3 regions of the Lysinibacillus sp. RC79 genome follow, and region 1 is predicted to be linked to each of the others. Evidence: riboswitches for the same ligand, from Rfam matches in the RefSeq annotation. Region 1 holds a riboswitch; each other region holds the start of a gene.
The links. A riboswitch is a leader RNA that binds a small molecule or an ion and turns the genes downstream of it on or off. The one in region 1 is predicted to bind cobalamin.
Positions count from the first base shown of each region.

Region 2: linked by a shared signal. The riboswitch ahead of ABH968_RS13650 (ABC transporter substrate-binding protein) and the one ahead of ABH968_RS06630 (ABC transporter substrate-binding protein) in region 1 are both predicted to bind cobalamin.
Region 3: linked by a shared signal. The riboswitch ahead of ABH968_RS09230 (hypothetical protein) and the one ahead of ABH968_RS06630 (ABC transporter substrate-binding protein) in region 1 are both predicted to bind cobalamin.

Region 1 covers NZ_JBGCCD010000005.1:73,442-79,304, forward strand. Annotated here, with positions in the region: gene ABH968_RS06625 (GTP-binding protein) at 1-1,777, opposite strand, end outside; cobalamin riboswitch at 1,934-2,120, shown strand; gene ABH968_RS06630 (ABC transporter substrate-binding protein) at 2,288-3,283, shown strand; gene ABH968_RS06635 (precorrin-3B methylase) at 3,344-4,018, shown strand; gene ABH968_RS06640 (hypothetical protein) at 4,130-4,546, opposite strand; gene ABH968_RS06645 (LacI family DNA-binding transcriptional regulator) at 5,063-5,863, shown strand, end outside.
Region 2 covers NZ_JBGCCD010000012.1:121,768-127,630, forward strand. Annotated here, with positions in the region: gene ABH968_RS13640 (adenosylcobinamide amidohydrolase) at 1-444, opposite strand, end outside; gene ABH968_RS13645 (FecCD family ABC transporter permease) at 441-1,442, opposite strand; gene ABH968_RS13650 (ABC transporter substrate-binding protein) at 1,439-2,404, opposite strand; cobalamin riboswitch at 2,654-2,836, opposite strand; gene ABH968_RS13655 (acyl-CoA dehydrogenase family protein) at 2,923-4,590, opposite strand; gene ABH968_RS13660 (class I adenylate-forming enzyme family protein) at 4,592-5,863, opposite strand, start outside.
Region 3 covers NZ_JBGCCD010000007.1:88,737-94,599, reverse strand. Annotated here, with positions in the region: gene ABH968_RS09240 (tyrosine-protein phosphatase) at 1-486, opposite strand, end outside; gene ABH968_RS09235 (ABC transporter substrate-binding protein) at 865-1,827, opposite strand; gene ABH968_RS09230 (hypothetical protein) at 1,829-2,371, opposite strand; cobalamin riboswitch at 2,566-2,767, opposite strand; gene ABH968_RS09225 (hypothetical protein) at 2,994-3,542, opposite strand; gene ABH968_RS09220 (C40 family peptidase) at 4,135-5,355, opposite strand; gene ABH968_RS09215 (ABC1 kinase family protein) at 5,844-5,863, opposite strand, start outside.

The DNA of each region.
Region 1 (5,863 bases):
CAAATTGTAGAGAAAGTACGCCCTTACCATTAGTGTAGGCGGCAAAGGTTGTACTGTAGCTCATAAATGTTGCGATAGGGGCTCGACCGGTTAAAATCGCATCATGTTCAGTTAAGATTGGCGCATCAAATGTACCAGCAGCTTGTTGAATATCGGTCATCATGCGGCCGATAAAATCAGTAGGAGCTTTTAGCTTAAAGCGGTAATACGGCTCTAGTAATACATTTTCTGCTTGCTCCAGCCCTTGCCGTAATGCTCGGAATGTTGCCTCACGGAAGTCGCCACCATCAGTATGTTTAATATGTGCGCGTCCCGTTAAAAGAGTGAAGCGAACATCTGTCACAGGGAATCCTGTTAACAGCCCATGATGATCGCGTTCGAATAAATGTTTTTCAATGAGTCGTTGATGCCCAACCGATAAATCATCCGCATGACATGCATTGACAAATGTATTGCCAGTACCGCGTGTATTTGGCTCCATCAATAAATGTACTTCTGCATAATGCTTTAATGGCTCAAAATGACCATAGCCCGTCACCGTTGTTGCGATCGTTTCCATATATAAAATCTGTGGTTCGCTAAATAAAATGTCTAGCGAGAAGCGTTTATTAAGCACATCGATAAGCACCTCGAGTTGGATGACACCCATAATATGTACATGAATTTCTTGAAATTTTTCATGCCACAGCACACGTAATGATGGTTCTTCCGCTTCGAGTATGCGGAAAATTTTTAATACTTCCTTTATATGTTGATCGCCTTCATATTGTACTTTCGCCTGTAATGTCGGTACTAATTCATAGGGCTGCGGGTTACCTGAATTACCAATGATATCTCCGATGTTTGCTTGACTAATCCCTTTAACTGCGAAAATCTCCCCAGCCTCGACTTCTTGAACTGTTACATAACGGCTGCCATTGTATAGTCGAATCTCAGTCACTTTTTCTGTTACATCTCCAAAGGAAAATTCATCACGCACATGTAACGTTCCCTGCAATGCCTTTAAAAAAGTTAAGCGTTGATGTCCATCATGACGAATTTTAAACACCTCACCTTGAAACGGTGCATTGTTATGAAAATGTATCTCTGTAAGTAGGGGAAGCTGTGCTAGGAATTCCTTTATCCCAATATCTTTCAAGGCAGAGCCAGAAAAACATAGAAAGACCTTTTCCTGTTTAACCATCGTTTGTATTTGAGTAAGGCAGCTAGAGCTATCCAATGTCTCATTAAGAAAAGCATCGAGAAGCTGCTCATCACGTTCTGCAAGCCACTCCATCATGTGATTGGAAACATGGTCAGAACGGAGCGGTTCATCTACGAATAGTACATCCTCAGAGCAATCCTTTTGAAGCTGTGCCATAACGGCTTCAACATCCGCTCCTTCACGGTCAATTTTGTTGATAAAGAAGAAGGTTGGGACGTGATATTGGCGTAAAAGTTGCCACACTGTTTCAGTATGACCTTGTAGTCCTTCAACCGCACTAACAATAATAATGGCATAATCCATAACTCGAATGGCACGCTCCATCTCTGGCGAGAAATCGACGTGTCCAGGTGTATCGATTAACGTATATGTATCATTTCCAATCGTCATGCGACCTTGCTCCGCAAAAATCGTAATGCCTCTTTGACGCTCTAACTCATGATTGTCTAGAAATGTGTCCTGGTGATCTACTCGCCCACGGGCTTGAATACTGTTTGTATGAAATAGTAACTGCTCAGAAAATGTTGTTTTTCCTGCATCAACGTGAGCAAGTACTCCAATTGTTACATTCATAAAAAATCCTCGTTTCTATTAATTCATATCAACATTGTAACAGAATTGGGTAAAAAAATATTTCGTGTAGTGTTTATGTCGCAATAGTGTTAAAATATTTAATATATTTATTATTATGATTTATTTGTGAGATTGTGAATCTGATTATTTACAACAAAATAAAAACGACATATTGGTGCAAATGATTTTGTCATTTGCTTAAAAGGGAAATCGGTGCAAATCCGATGCTGTCCCGCAACTGTAAATGGGGAGTCTATACGAGATGCCACTGTAGCCAACGCTATGGGAAGGCGTATAGATGATGAACCTAAGCCAGGATACCTGCCAATATATATATTTTACTAAACCACGAGGATGGAGATAGTGAACAGGTTGAAGAACCTTTCTTTCGCTATGCTAACCTCTTGGAAACAAGGGGATTTTTTTATGCCCTTTTCTAGAAACTTAACTCGGTAGCAAAGAAGTCTAATGATTTCTTTCTATATATTTAACATCAAAGGAGAAGAGGACATGAAGAAATGGAAACACGTATGGCTTGTCTTTGCACTAGCATTGATCGCTGTACTAGGTGCGTGTAACGCAAAGGACAAACCAGAATCTGCAGCAAATGGGGAGAAGGTAGAGCCTTCACAAGCTGAAACGACAGAAGTAACAATTGAAAATAATGGAACGACACAAGTATATAAGGAAGCACCAAAAAAAGTGATTAGCTTAAATCAACACGTGACAGAAATTATGCTGGCTTTAGGTTTAGAAGATTCAATGGTAGGGACGGCATACTTAGATGACAAAATTTATGAGCCCTTGCAAGCTGCCTACAATAAAGTGCCTGTGTTAGCTGAACAGTATCCTTCAAAGGAGCAGGTTATTAATGCTGAGGCAGACTTTTTATATGGTGGTTGGAAAAGTGCCTTTGGAGAGAAAGGTGTTGGTACACCTGAAGAGCTTGAGGCCTTAGGGATTCACACTTATTTACATACTGCCTCAAATATGACGAAACCAACTTTAGACGATATTTTCACAGATATTCGAAATATCGCGAAAATTTTCCGCATTGAGGATCGTGGAGAAGCTTTAATTGAGAAAATGACAAAGGATGTAGATGCAGTACGTGAAAAATTACCTCAAGATGGGAAAGAACTGCGGGTTTTAGTGTTTGATAGTGGTGATAAAGATGTCTTTACTGCTGGACAGAATTTTATGAATGAGCTTGTCACTATGGCTGGCGGTAAAAATATTTTTGGTGATGTAGAATCAGGATGGACTACGGTATCAAAAGAGAATGTAGTAGAACGAAATCCAGAAGTTGTTGTTGTCGTTGATTACGGAGAAACAACGGCGGAAGAAAAAATAAATTTCTTAAAAAATGATCCAGCCTTAAAAGAAACGGAAGCAGTAAAAAATGAACGCTTTGTGATCTTACCGCTTTCTGCTGCGTCAGAAGGAGTTCGTGCTGCAGAAGCCATTCAAGTTTTGGCAAAAGGTTTCTATCCTGATAACTTTTAAGTTACTAAATAAATCTGGGCTAGCGTTTTGCTAGCTCTTTTTTCATAAGGAGAATCATTTATGAATGCATTCCGTACGAGTATACCGGACAAAACCTTTGAAAAGCTAAACAATAAAGGGGATTTTACTCGTCTTGCCGTAAGTCCTGGTATTATTAATAAACATTATACGCCTGCACAATTTCAAACAATAGCGAAGGTTGTAGGGGAGACCGGTGCGATCAAATACTCTGCCTCTTACAGCATATTATTATCTATTCCAACAGTAGATGTAGCAAATACGATTGAGGAGCTAGAAAATGCTGGTCTGTATGTGGCAAAGCAAGGGCCAATTGTAGCGATGAAGGCCTGTGATTTTTGTGATGGTGATAAGATGGAGGCAGCACCGATTACTGAACAGCTATATCATGCATTAGCAGGAATAACGGTCCCTACAAGATTACGTTTAAATGTCAATGGCTGTGCCTCAGCCTGTTATAATGCGGTCTATGATGATATTGGACTTGTCTATCAAAAGGATAGCTTTGACATCTATTTAGGAGCAGTACCAATGGGGGCGAATGCACAAGCCGGAACGCTGTTTGCAAAAAGGGTAGGAGTGGAGCATATTGAAGGCTTTTTAACGCAAATCATTGAGCTCTATAAGGAACACGCTCGTCCGAATGAACCTTTTTATAAATTTTATCGTAGAACAAAATCTGCTAATTATTGGGAGATATTAAAAAGTATAACTTAATCCGAGATTCATAATCATCTCGTTATACCTCAATAAAATGCCTACAGAAATAAATTGTAGGCATTTCAATTGCATGGTTTTCTAATTTGAATTTAGTAAAGTATCTATAACCTAATTTTCTAAGTACTTTCCGTCCCGATATGCATTATTTTCGAAAGATACGTAATCTTGAATGACTTTATCATTTTCTACTCTATATCCATAAAGCACTGTTGGTTCATCATCAAATTTCACTTGTATTTCGTATCTATTTGATGTTGTTGACAATGAATCTTTGTCTACACTAATTTTCCAAGATGCATTTGGGTATTTTTCTTCTAAATGTACTTCAACCATTTGAGTATATTTATTATATTTTGCATCCTGTATATATGGACGAACAATTAGTAATACTGCATAGCTTAAAAGGATAATAGCTACAAAACTATACAAAATTATTTTTCCTCTTTTTCTAAAAAAGAATGAGATTACGAAAAAGAAATAAATAATGCCAAACACAAAAGATAGCTCTAATGCTTTTAAATCCATATATCTATCTCCTAATAAAATCAATTTTAATCAGATTTTTCTATTTAATTATAACCTATGTAATATAGCATTGCTCCAAAAAAGTTGAGGTTAATAAGAGTGCCTTCTTTATTGAAGGTGGATTTGATTTACTACTGACCCAAAAGTTCAACTAGTTCTTTCGAGAGTTTTAGAAGGTTCTTTATTGTATAGATCCAGCGTTTCTCACGTCTATGCAATAGATGAACATTTAGGGGAGGAATTTGCATATCGTTTCATAGTTTATGTTTCATTATTATTCTGGATCATCGCATATTCTTTAAGCAATACTTTATAAGATTTCCTCTTTTTCATCTGATCACCTTTGAAAAAATGTAATCATACACGGATTGGGCAGAGAATGCTGTATCTTTTATTTTCTGATTTTTCAGAAAAGTAATGACAATTTAACTATGTTTTGATATGGTAGTGGAGAGAAAACGTTTTCGTAAAACGTTTTCTTAAAGAGTGATCTTATAGTAATAGTAGGTGAAGATTATGAAAAGATGGACGATTAAAGATATTGCGAAAAAAGCGGGTGTTTCCATTACCACTGTTTCGCGAGTGTTGAATGAAAAAGAGGAGGGAATGTCCCTAAAGACACGTGAAAAGGTACTAAAAGTAATGGAGGAGGTCGATTTCCAGCCTAACCAATTTGCTCGTGGTCTAGTTACGAAGCGATCGAAGATATTCGGGTTAATTATTCCGAATATTTCTAATCCATATTTTCCTGAATTATGTCGGGGGGTGGAAGATGAAGCGAATGAAAGAGAATATAGCTTAATCATCTGTAATTCTGATGATCAATCTGAGAAAGAAAAGCGATATTTGCGACTATTAGAAGAACAACAAGTAGATGGTATTATTTTTTCGGCAAAAGATTATTTGGAGCCATCAGATGAAGAGCAATTATCGCGAACGAAAATTCCTTTTGTGCTCGTTGATAGGGGAAAAAATGAAAAAAAACATTCCAGTGTCTTTTTAGATAATGATAAAGGTGGATATTTAGCAGGAAAACATTTAATAGAACTAGGACATAGAAAGATAGCATGTATGATTGGACCAAGGTCTATTTCTTTGTCTATTAAACGTTTAGAAGGTTTCAAAAGAGCACTGTCAGAATCAGGTGTTGAACTTTTGCCATCACATATAATTGAAGGAAACTTTCAGATGGAAATGGCGTACCAAAAGTCCAAAGACCTCCTTATGAAAAAAGAAGTGACGGCTATATTTGCCTTTAATGATGTAATGGCATTCGGTGTTTATCGTATGGCTCATGAGCTTGGTATTCATATACCA
Region 2 (5,863 bases), on a different contig from region 1:
AAAAACTCTCTGTTGTTCACCGCCCGACAAGAATTCCATCGATGTCTGTTCATAGCGTTTCACACCTGTTTGTATCATTGCATGTTGAACTGCTTGTTCATCACGATCAGTCCAGCTTGAAAAGAAGCCCGTTTGATGTGGATAACGTCCAAGTGAAACTGCCTCCCGTACACTGTTTGAAAAGGCATTAGCATGTAATTGTGGTAGCACCGCCATTTTTTTTGCTAATGCACGAGCATTGTAAGAACTAATATTTTTACCATCTACTAATATAGTGCCTGCAGTTGCTGGTAGTATGCCACTTATTACTTTTAACAGCGTGGATTTCCCGCTACCATTCGGCCCTAAAATCCCTAGTATTTTTCCTTTTTCAACGGAAAAACTAATATCATGGACGATCGGTACATCTTCATAGCCACCAGAAAGATGTTCAACAACAATCATGCCCGTACCCCCTTGCCTCTACGTTGCTTATAAAAAATATAGGAAAAAACGGGCGCCCCAATAAATGCAGTAATGACACCAATCGGTAGCTCTCTTGGTATAATAATTGTTCGTGCTATTAAATCACAAATAATCAACAAAGTTGCTCCATTTAAAAATGATAATGGCAATAAATGACGATGATCGGAACCCCAAACCATTCTCGTCATATGAGGAACAACTAAACCGACAAAGCCAATCGTTCCAGAAACCGCTACCGCAGCTCCTGTCAACATTGATCCACCCACTAAAATAATATATTTACTACGCTTAACATTGACACCTAAATGCTTCGCGCGTTCTTCACCATATAACAGAACATTTAACTCGCGTCTTTGTGTCCAAAGCATAATTGAGCCAATTATGACAAACGGGATGATCATCTGAACGTATGGCCAACCACGCATCGATACTGAACCGAGCAACCATCCGATAACTTGGCGTAGCTCCTCACCAGACAATGCAATCATTAATGAAATCAGGGAACCTAGAAATGAACTAAATATTACCCCTGTTAAAATAAGAGTTTCCATTTTTAACGAGCGGTCTACTATTCTAGCAAAACCCATAACAGCTACCATCGTTAATATGGCACCAATCATACTAAAGATTGGCAATGTAAAATGGCCGACTACAGGTATTGATATACTAAAGAAAATCGTCATAACTGCGCCAACTGATGCACCAGAGGAAACACCTAACGTATAAGGGTCAGCCAAAGGATTTTTTAATAAGCCTTGAAAAGCTGCCCCTGCAATAGCAAGTGATGCCCCTACAAGCCCTGCTAGCAGAACTCGAGGTAAACGAATCTTCCATAAAATATTGGCAGCTGTTTCATCAGCCGCCTTATTCCACACTACTTCTAGTGGAATATGAACTGAGCCTATCGCTACTCCACACCAGATGCTAATGATAAGAAGTGTAATTGCTGATCCATAGGCTACAATTGTTTTACTCATTTAAACGCCTCTGGGTAGACGGCCTTCGCTAATTCCTCTAGACCATCTGCTAAACGGGGACCTTGACGACTTGTCGTATTTTCATCCACTTGCACAATGGCTTTATTTTTCACAGCAGTAATTGTCTCAAAGCCTGGACGTTGCGGAATTTTCGTTAAAATATTTGGTACATAATTATATGCCACAACAATGACATCTGGATTTTTCGTGATAATTTGTTCAGCATCAATTTGATACCAGTCATTTGTATCTGCTGCCACATTTTCGGCATGAATCATTTCTAGCATCTCATTCATAAATGTACCTTTACCAGCTGTATAAATCTGTGGCTCATCAGAAGATTCTACAAAGACTTTTTTTGGCTCAACACCCTCAAGTTTTGTTTCAACTTCTTCAACTTTTGCCTTCATGTTTGCGACAATTTTTTTAGCCTCTTCTAGTTTTCCTGTTGCACGACCAAGCTGTTCAATCGTTGTGTAAGTTTCATTAAAGTTTTTGGCATCCGCTACAACAAATACTTTCACACCTGCAGCCTCAAGCTGTTCAACTGCTCCTTTTGAATAACCCATACCCGATGCATGCGCAAAAACGATATCTGGCGATAAAGCAATAATTTGTTCAATATTATAATCCATGCCGCCAACCTTTTCTTTTTTAGTAACCTCTGGCGGATAATCATCATTATCTGTTACACCAACTATTTCATCATTTAAGCCAAGGCTAAATAAAATTTCTGTGTTACTTGGAATGAGAGAGACAATTTTTTCAGGAGGTGCTTCTAGCGTAATATCCTTGCCAGTAGCATCTGTTATCGTCATTGGGAATGTTGCTTGATCTACTTTTGCAGTCTCTTGTTGCTCTGCAGATGACGGCTTGTCATTTGTTGCCTCTTTTGTATTACATGCAGCAAGCAAGCCAATAGCTAAAAATGCTGATAATCCTATTTTCCAAAATTTCTTCATGTGAATCCCCCTTATTCTATTAGTGCATATAGTTTTTAACGCTTTGTTTTTCTGATTTATCGATACATTTTAGTTTTTTATCGCCTAACATTGTGAGTTTATTGCCCAACTTCATGGATTTATCGCCCACTTTTTCAAATTTATCGACATTCATCTTCCAAAACAAATACCCCTCATCATAAAACAATGAGGGGTCAAATTTGCACAAAAAACATATACAAAATCCACCATCCTATCCTCGTAGGCTACAACGTGTTTTCTATAAAGGCAGGTCTCCTGGCTCGTGCTCCATACGCTTTTTCAAGCCTTCCCGAAAATTTCAGTGGCGTAGATTGAAAAAACTCACACATACAGTGGCGGGACCGCATCGGAATTACACCGATTTCCCTTTTCACTTTACTTAAGTAAAGAACCTTTATAATATTCAGTTGATTGTATTATACATGAAAATGAAAGAAGTCGCCTCCATTCGAGACGACTCCTAAACAAATCAATTATGTCCGGCATACTGAAAGAAGTTAGACTATATCTGAAAAATACTGTACCGTTTTCATCGGTGCACCCATTTCTCGTAACGCCCATGTGTGCTCTAAATAAATATCTGCTAGCTTCTCATATTTGCCGCCGAATCTTTGTGCCCATTCGACTGCTACAACACTTTCATATAAATGTGCCATTTTCTCAGCGACTTTTTTTGCTTCAAACGTTTTTGTTGCATCATCTAAACGACTAAATGTTTGCAAAGTTGCATCTAGTTTTGCTAATTGATCCACGACAATTTCGACTAATGGATTGTCAGCTAGCTTTTCTAGACGTTCTTCCATGACACGAACAAACATTTCGTGCGCATGAAACTTATCAACTAAACGAATGAGCTCTAAAGCTAAAATATTCGCAGTCCCCTCCCACACAGTAAGTACCTGTGCATCTCTTAATAACCGAGGTGTAACAAAATCTTCAATATAGCCATTTCCGCCATGTAATTCAATGGCTTCACTCGCATAATGTACAGCTTGCTCTGCCGTTTCTTTTTTCATGATCGCAATATACAAGCGATTCAAAATGATGTCCTCTTTATTCCCCTGCCCACTAGTTACTTTATCGTACAGCTGAATAAGATCAAAAACCGTGGCAACTTCTACATGAAGCTTGGCAGCGAATTTCCCAAGTGTATCCTGAATCATAGGGTATTGCGTTAAAGGCTTACCAAACGCATGACGATTTGTCACATAATGCTTCGCCTCTAAATATCCGCGGCGCATAATGCCGATAGAAGCAACCGCATTGCAAATTCTTGATAAATTAAGCGCCTCCAGCATATAATAAATTCCTTTATTCGGATCACCTACGACATAAGCTAGCGCACCATCAAATTCAACCTCACCAGAAGGTACTGCTCTAACGCCAAGCTTATCCTTTAAACGCCGAATGCGGAGATTATTAACTGTGCCATCCTCATTTCGCCATGGAGCTGCAAACAATGTTAAGCCTTTTGAGCCTGCCTGAGCCCCTTCCATGCGTGCCAATACCATGGTTACTCCACACATTCCCGCGTTAGATGCAAAATATTTCTCCCCATATAAACGATACTGATTGCCGTCCTTTCTTGCCTCTACAACATTCGCCCCAACATCAGAGCCACCTTGACGCTCCGTTAAAAATGTCGCCCCCTCATATAGCTCCGTATCTCCTGTTGCACAAACATGCGGTAAAAAGCGTTCCTTCACCTCATCACTCGCATAATGATCAAGGAGATAAGCAGCTGCCATTGTTAAAGTAACAGGACAGTAAAAGCCTGGCTCAGCATGTGACAGTATATAGCCTTGAGCAAAGCTATAGACATAGTTGCCCTTTCTACCTAATTGCGGAATATCCTTGTGCACATAGCCAACAATGCCGGTATTGTATGTTTCTTCAATTGTTTTTTTATAGCCATCATTGACCCAAACTTCTGACACTTCTTCACCATAGGCATTATACCTTTGTAATCGAGGTTCACCCTCTCTATCCGTATGTTTGGCTCTCACATCAATATCTCCAGCACAAAGCTCACCGAAATCTGTTAGCTCACGTGTTGCATAGTCCACAAACTCTTTATCTAGCATCATTTCTAAAATTTTATGCAGTGTATCATTATCTTTAAAAAAGTTCATTGTTTTCATTTCTTCCTGTTGTAAAACCTTCATGCTATCTCACCTCTTGTCCCTTCAAGGTTTGTTTTAATATTTTGCCCGATGCATTTCGTGGTAGCGCTTCCACACGTTCAAAGATGCGTGGAATTTTATATTTAGCAAGATGCTCCTCTAAATAAGCTTTAAGTCCGCCCTCGTCAATATCTGTTTTAGCTGCATAAACAGCCTTCACCGTTTCTCCCCACTCCGGATGTGGTACACCAATAACAGCAACTTCAAATATCCCCTCATAGCTCAACATACTATCTTCAATTTCTTTCGGATAAATATTCACACCGCCTGAAAAAATAACATCCTTTTTACGATCCACAATCCAAATATAGCCGTCCTCATCTATCCGAGCTAAGTCACCTGTTTTCAGCCAGCCATCTATAAATGCAGCCTTTGTTGCAACATCATCCTTGTAATAACCCAGCATATTGCTCTCACCGAATAACACAATTTCTCCTACTTCACCAACACTGACATCTTCTCCATTGTCGTTAATAATACGCAGCTCCGCTCCAAGTGGTGCACGTCGACCAACGCTCCCCGCCTTCGTTTCATGCTCTTCACCAAACAATATTGAACCGTTTGGACCAGCCTCTGTTAAACCATAAACACAGGTTAAATTTTCTGTTCTGAAAGCTTTTTGTAAATGGCGGACTTCGTTTTGTGATAACGGCGCTCCACCATAAGCCCACCATTTCATCGATGATAAATCAGTTGTTTGCAATCTTGGCAGTTGGGCTGTTAACAAATAAGCAACAGGTGCTCCAAAGAAATGCGTTGTCCGTTCCTGCTCAATTGAGTCAATAAATAAATCGGGTGTAAATGTTGGTGTTAGCACATTTGTTGAGCCTACAAGTACTCCTGCCATTAAAAATAAATGTAATGGGGCTGAATGCGTCAACGGCATCATAAGAAGGATCCGGCTTTCAGGCTTTACTTCCATTTCTACCGCAATCATTTGCGCTACAGTTATAATATTGCGATAGCTAAACAATACTCCCTTTGGTTTTCCAGTTGTACCCGAGGTATATAAAATCGTTGAGACATCATCTTCATTCAACTGGCAATCAATTGTTTGAATGCTTGCATGTTGAATAAGTGTTTCATAGTTTAGCCAACCAGCCTGCTCTTGACCTGTTTTGATTTTTAAAGGAACAACCGTGATGTTTTCGACAGCTGCAAAAATTGCCTCATGGACTAGAATAGCTTTAGCATCAGCATGCTGTGCTACATATTCGACCTCTTGCAGCGTAAACTTCGCATTTACTGGAACGAC
Region 3 (5,863 bases), on a different contig from region 1:
TAAAATAAGTGCACTGCCAATACCTGTTCGATCCTTCCCGACCGCACAATGATGAACAAGCCCTAAATTTTCAGGATGTTGAATCGTTGCTATTAACTCCTTGAACGAGGCATTATTAAAAGGCATTTGTGCATAAAATTCTCTGAACATCTCTGGGCTTACAACCTTATAAAAATCTTTTCCACCAGTGTTTGTAGGCATCTCAAAAGCATGATTTCCCTTTGCTGGTATTTGAATATACTTGGCATACGGGAATACCGGATTAGGATTATTTTGAGCCTCATGGTTGTCTCGATAATCAAAAATTGTTTTCACACCTAGCGTTTCAAATAGCTCCTTATCTGCTTTCGTCATTTTACCAAGTGCTGCTGAACGATAAATCAAACCATTCTTAATAGCACGCCCATCTCTCGACTTATAACCACCCATATCACGGAAATTATAAACTGCCTCAAACGAAGTAATCTTCATATCAAACTGTTTCACTCACTGCACCTCTCTCTGTTAGCAAGCATTCTTATCTCTATTTTATCGAACAATTCGATATAATACCAATTTTCGCACTATGGAATGTTATACACTACTTAGAGAGCGATAAGGGGATTTATTTGAACGTTATCTTTATCGAAGCGGAGCCGGGGGGCCGTATTACCTGATCATTTCTTCATCCAAGCGGAGCGGGGTTTCTCTTTACCCGATCACTTTTCCTTCAAAGCGGAGCAGTTATCCACCTTACCCGATCACTTTCCCGATTAGTCCTCCATCAAAGTGGGGCGGGTTTTTACCAGAGCATTTCACTATCACCCATCAAAAAAAGCTGCCCTTGATAAAGGACAGCTCCAAAATACTATTTTTCAAAATAGACTATTTAAATAACTCAGGGTATACTGCTTTTGCTATTAACTCAACAGCTTCGCCAATACGTGGGCCCGGACGGTTTGAAATATCAGTATCTATAAAATAAACCGCTTTATTTTGAATGGCAGTGATTGAATTCCATCCATCACGAGAAAGGATTTCTGCCGTTGGGTTTTCCACATAGTTTACTGTTGTTAAAATGACATCTGGATTTTTCGCAATAATATCTTCCTCAGATACCTTTGCCCAGCTTTTGAGGTCAGCAAAAACGTTCTTAACATTTGCAGCATTTAAAATTTCCTGTTGGAATGTACCAGAACCAGGTGTATATATGTCTGGCTTTGGACTAATTTCGAAATAGATATTTTTTGGCTCTTTCACATCTTTGACTTTCGCTTGAACTGCCGCAATTTTAGCTTTAATATCTTCATTTAACTTGTCGCCTTTATCTTTGATTCCCATAACCGTTGCGATTTGTTGGATATCCCCATAAACATCATCAAATGATTTAGCTGATTGAATGGCAAACACTTTAATACCTACGTCTTCGAGACCTTTTAAGGCATTTAAATTTTCATCATCGCCTCCAGTTGTATAGGCAATAACGACATCTGGCTTTAACGCTAAAATACGCTCACTATTGAATTTTACAGAATCAGAAACACGCTCAATTTTTTGCGCTTCTTCTGGATACGTATCATACTCAGTTGCACCAACGATTTTATCACCCACACCTAGAGCAAATAGAACTTCTGTATTACTTGGTTGCAATGAAACAACAGTTTTAGGTACGGCATTAAACTCTACTTCTACGCCGCGGTCATCCTTAACTTTATAGCTAGTTTTCTCAACTTGTTGATCTTCCTTAGAAATAGTCTCTTTATTAGTATCCTCTTTCGTGCCACAGCCAACTAATACGAGTGCTAGCATTAACACAGAAAGCCATTGTAGCTTAAACATTTTCTTCATTTCATTGATTCTCCTTTTTCGTTTTCATCGGGTATGACTTACTAATAAACGGTATTTCAGCAATACCAACCCGCTGATTCATAAAGACAGCCATTACAAAAAATACATTGGCTAGTAATCCTAAATAATCAAAGAGAATAGCAGGTATTTCCCGTTCTTCAGATACTATGTGCAAAACGCGATATGATTTTTTCGCCTCACTACGGCATAAATGTAATGCAGTAGCAGCCTCTGTCCCTTGAGGTAATACAAAGTTTTGTATTTCCTCCTTAACATGACTAACATAGAAATCATAGCGATCACTGAGCCAAGTCAAATCATCTTCGGTTACCGCTAATTTACCTCGGACTGAGCCATTTACATGGTAAGCCATTGGTAAAATGGCTAGTAAATCATCTGCTACTACCTCTACCGTTTCCTTTTTTACCGACGCCAAAGCGACGCCAATATGTGTTGTAAGGCTATCCGTTCGAATTTCAAAATCTACCGTTGATGCCTTTTCACGCATAAATGGATAACAAGAATAACGTGCATCTTTTTTCAAATCTAAGTCCCCGCTTTCCTTCGTGAAAATTCTTTAACACCCTCCTTAGGATTTCATCAGGTGAATTATAAGTGTACATAAAAAAACGTTGTTTCCATTCCTAAGGAAACAACGAAAATAACATAAAAATTGTCGCATTGATACGACATAGCCTATGTATTTGCCGCATATTCTCCTAGCTTCCGAAGAGTTATCTATACGTTCAAACAAAGGTCGGTCTCCTGGCTTGTACAGTTCATTCAATCACGTTGTGAGTCATAAAAAACCTTCCCATCAAATAATTCGACAGTGGTATATCTTTATGATTCCTGTACTTACAGTTGCGGAAACAGCTTCGGTTTTTCACCGAATTCCCGATTATGCTATAGTTCAGCACCCTTATTCTGCAAGAATTATTCACTTGTAAAGCAGTTTAACATAGATTGATAGGAAAAAATAGCCGTGGAATTTGAATAAACAAATACGATGGATAAAAATCATGCATGTATTACCTTTTGCACGCGGATATTTTCACTGCCCCCATGGGTATTCATCCTGATCGTGCTGTCGTTTTATTTTTTCATACTTTATAAAACTATTTCTTAACGAAGGTATTGCGCAAAAAATAGACATTTCATAACTTTTAACGGATGGCATTCTTATATTTCTTTTTGAATTTAACATCTCTCTCTTCCTCAATTAAACGCTGTGCAATCTCTAGTAGTTTTGGGTCATTCGTTGCATCGAATAACTTTTTAAAGGATACAATAATATCATAGCGTATTAATGTCGGGTTCTTTTCGTCTAAGCATATTTGAAATCTTTTCGCCAAATATGAAACGACTAAATCTCTTTGTACCTGCCCTGCTAAACCTATTCTCCAAATTGCCTGTAAAGTATGCCTCGCAGTCACTGTTTTTTCATCATACGTTACGGCCCAAATCTTTAAGAAGTCCTCTAATACTCTTTCTTCAGGATCACTTTTTGCTGCCAATGCGCATAAAAATTGTGCAGCACTTGCACGCACATGTTCGTTTTTGTATGTAAGAGCCTGAACAAGTTGTTCCCAAACTGAATATGTCCAATCAACTGGTTCCTGCATAATTTTCATTAATCCTTCGTATGATTTGTATTGTATATCACGGTCACGCTCTGTTAAATTACTAAAAAGTTGCAAAATCTCTTTTTCCATGATTCATCCCTACCTTTATTGTTTCAGAACGTAAAAAATGGTGTACTTGTAAGTGTTGTCTTGATTTCTATTATTCGTTACTTTACTACTACGAAATTAAAGTCGCAAATGATTTTAATTTCAAAGCAAGCTCCCGTATTGTATATTTCAAAATTATCAGAAATGAGGCTCAACATGCAAGGGGGGAACATTTCTTTCAGTTATATAAAGATACATTTTACACGTTAGCTTTATTATTGGAGATGTCACACTTATTTGCCTTCTTTTAAAACCCAACCAAAATACACAATAACGATGGCAATCATTATATGGATAACTAGTGATATTCCTTCTCTCGGCCCTATTATCATTTCAGTAACTAGGGCTATAGTAGTAAATATATCTACTTATGTAAATTTATTCATCCTAGATGTTATTTTACTCATTATTCGTCGAGTAGTCGACCCTAAATTAATGGATCACCATACCGGTTGCGTGATGGGTTTACTCGCAGGACCTTAAATACCGTCAAATAATAAAAAAGGCCATCTTTGTGATTTTTTTACAAAGATGACCTTTTCGCTATTTAAATCGTCTATATAGATAGTAAGGCTTATTGAATACGACCGAAGCCTACTAAATATTGATTCCACCAATCAAGTGATTCAATGACAACACCTTTATTTTGAGCATCGATCATCGTGTTGTTCCCTAAGTAAATACCTACATGCGCTATGCCTGAACCATAGCTGAAGAATACTAGGTCACCTACACGTGCTTCACTTGCTGAAATACGTTGTGTTGCTAAATATTGTTGTGATGCTGTACGTGGTAAAGATACGCCTGATTGTTTGTAAGACCATTGTACAAGACCTGAACAGTCAAATCCTGTTGATGGGTTACTTCCGCCCCAAACATAGCTACGGCCTAGGAATTGCTTTGCAGTTGAAATAGCATCACCTGAAGATGCAGTGCCTGATCCTGAACCAATAACGATTTGTTGTGATTTTTCGTTGTTAGCTTTGCTACTGTTGTTAGCTTTGCTACTATTGTTAGCGTTGCTGTTGCTATTGTTGTTACTGTTACTATTGTTGTTTGTTGCTTGTACAACTGGAGTAGCTGCTTGAAGTGCACGTAAACGAGCTGCTTCTTCCTCTGCTGCTTTACGTTCTGCTTCTAAACGTTCTTCTTCTTGTTTCGTTGCAATTTGTGCCTTTAATGCAAGAGATTTCGCTTCATTTTCAGCTTTTTTTACTTCCATTTCGCTTTCCTTTTGTTGAAGCTCTTGGAATTGCTTTTGAAGCTCTTTTTGTTTTTCATCTAATGTTGTTTTTTGTTTCTCTAAGTTAGCCTTATCTGCTTCTTGTTGATCTACTAATTCTTGGTCAGCATCCATTAATGTTTTAACCGCTACGACACGGTCCATTAAATCTGCAAAGCTTTTTGATTCAAGAACAGCACTTAAATAAATACCCACAGTATTATCTTGAGCTTGGTATGCAGCCATACGATCACTTAAAATCGCTGAACGTTGCTCAATACGTTTTTTAGTATCTACAATATTTGCGTCAACTTCTTTAATATCTGCTTGTACATTGTTAAATACTTTTACTTTTTCATCGATCTCTTTTTGTAGTTTAGTTAATTCGTCTTGAAGCTTTTTAACCTCTGTATCTATTTTAGCTTTCTTATCAATCATTTGTTGAGATGTTTCTTCTGCGTGCACTATAGTTGGTTGAACTGTATTAAATAATAAGCCGCCAGCTAGTGCTAATGCTAGCACCATCGACTTACGCCATTTATTTCGCTTACCCACGTTATTCTTTCCCTTCACTAGTCAATTTCGCTCTTAGTATTTTAATGTAATCACTGGAACGATTTCTTTTATTTATTCTTATATTTTATTAGCCTTTTAAAGTTTAGCATTATTAGCATAACTTTTATACTATTTCACGTCTTTTTAATCGTTTAGTAAAACTCGAAACATTCTTGTAACATTCACGCAAATTCATATATATTCTACAAAATAACGTTTTGTTCTACATAACAACGTTTTCAACTGTTTTACCATTAGACCCACTATTTGTTTTGTAATGTTTTTGTAATATTTCTCGAGAACATTTATCAATTATGCCTCGACATAATTGCGTCCGGAATCGGCTTTAACTTCTTACAGTGGATGTTTGGACACCCGCTGTAAGAAGTTAAAATAAAAAAAGGGTAAGGGAGCAATTCCCCTACCTCAGTTTGTTGACAAAAGAATAGATATAAATAATGTGTTTCAATAAACAAAGATTGATTTTCACTCCGAGTTGGCGCTTCCTATTGCCTCATAGAACGTA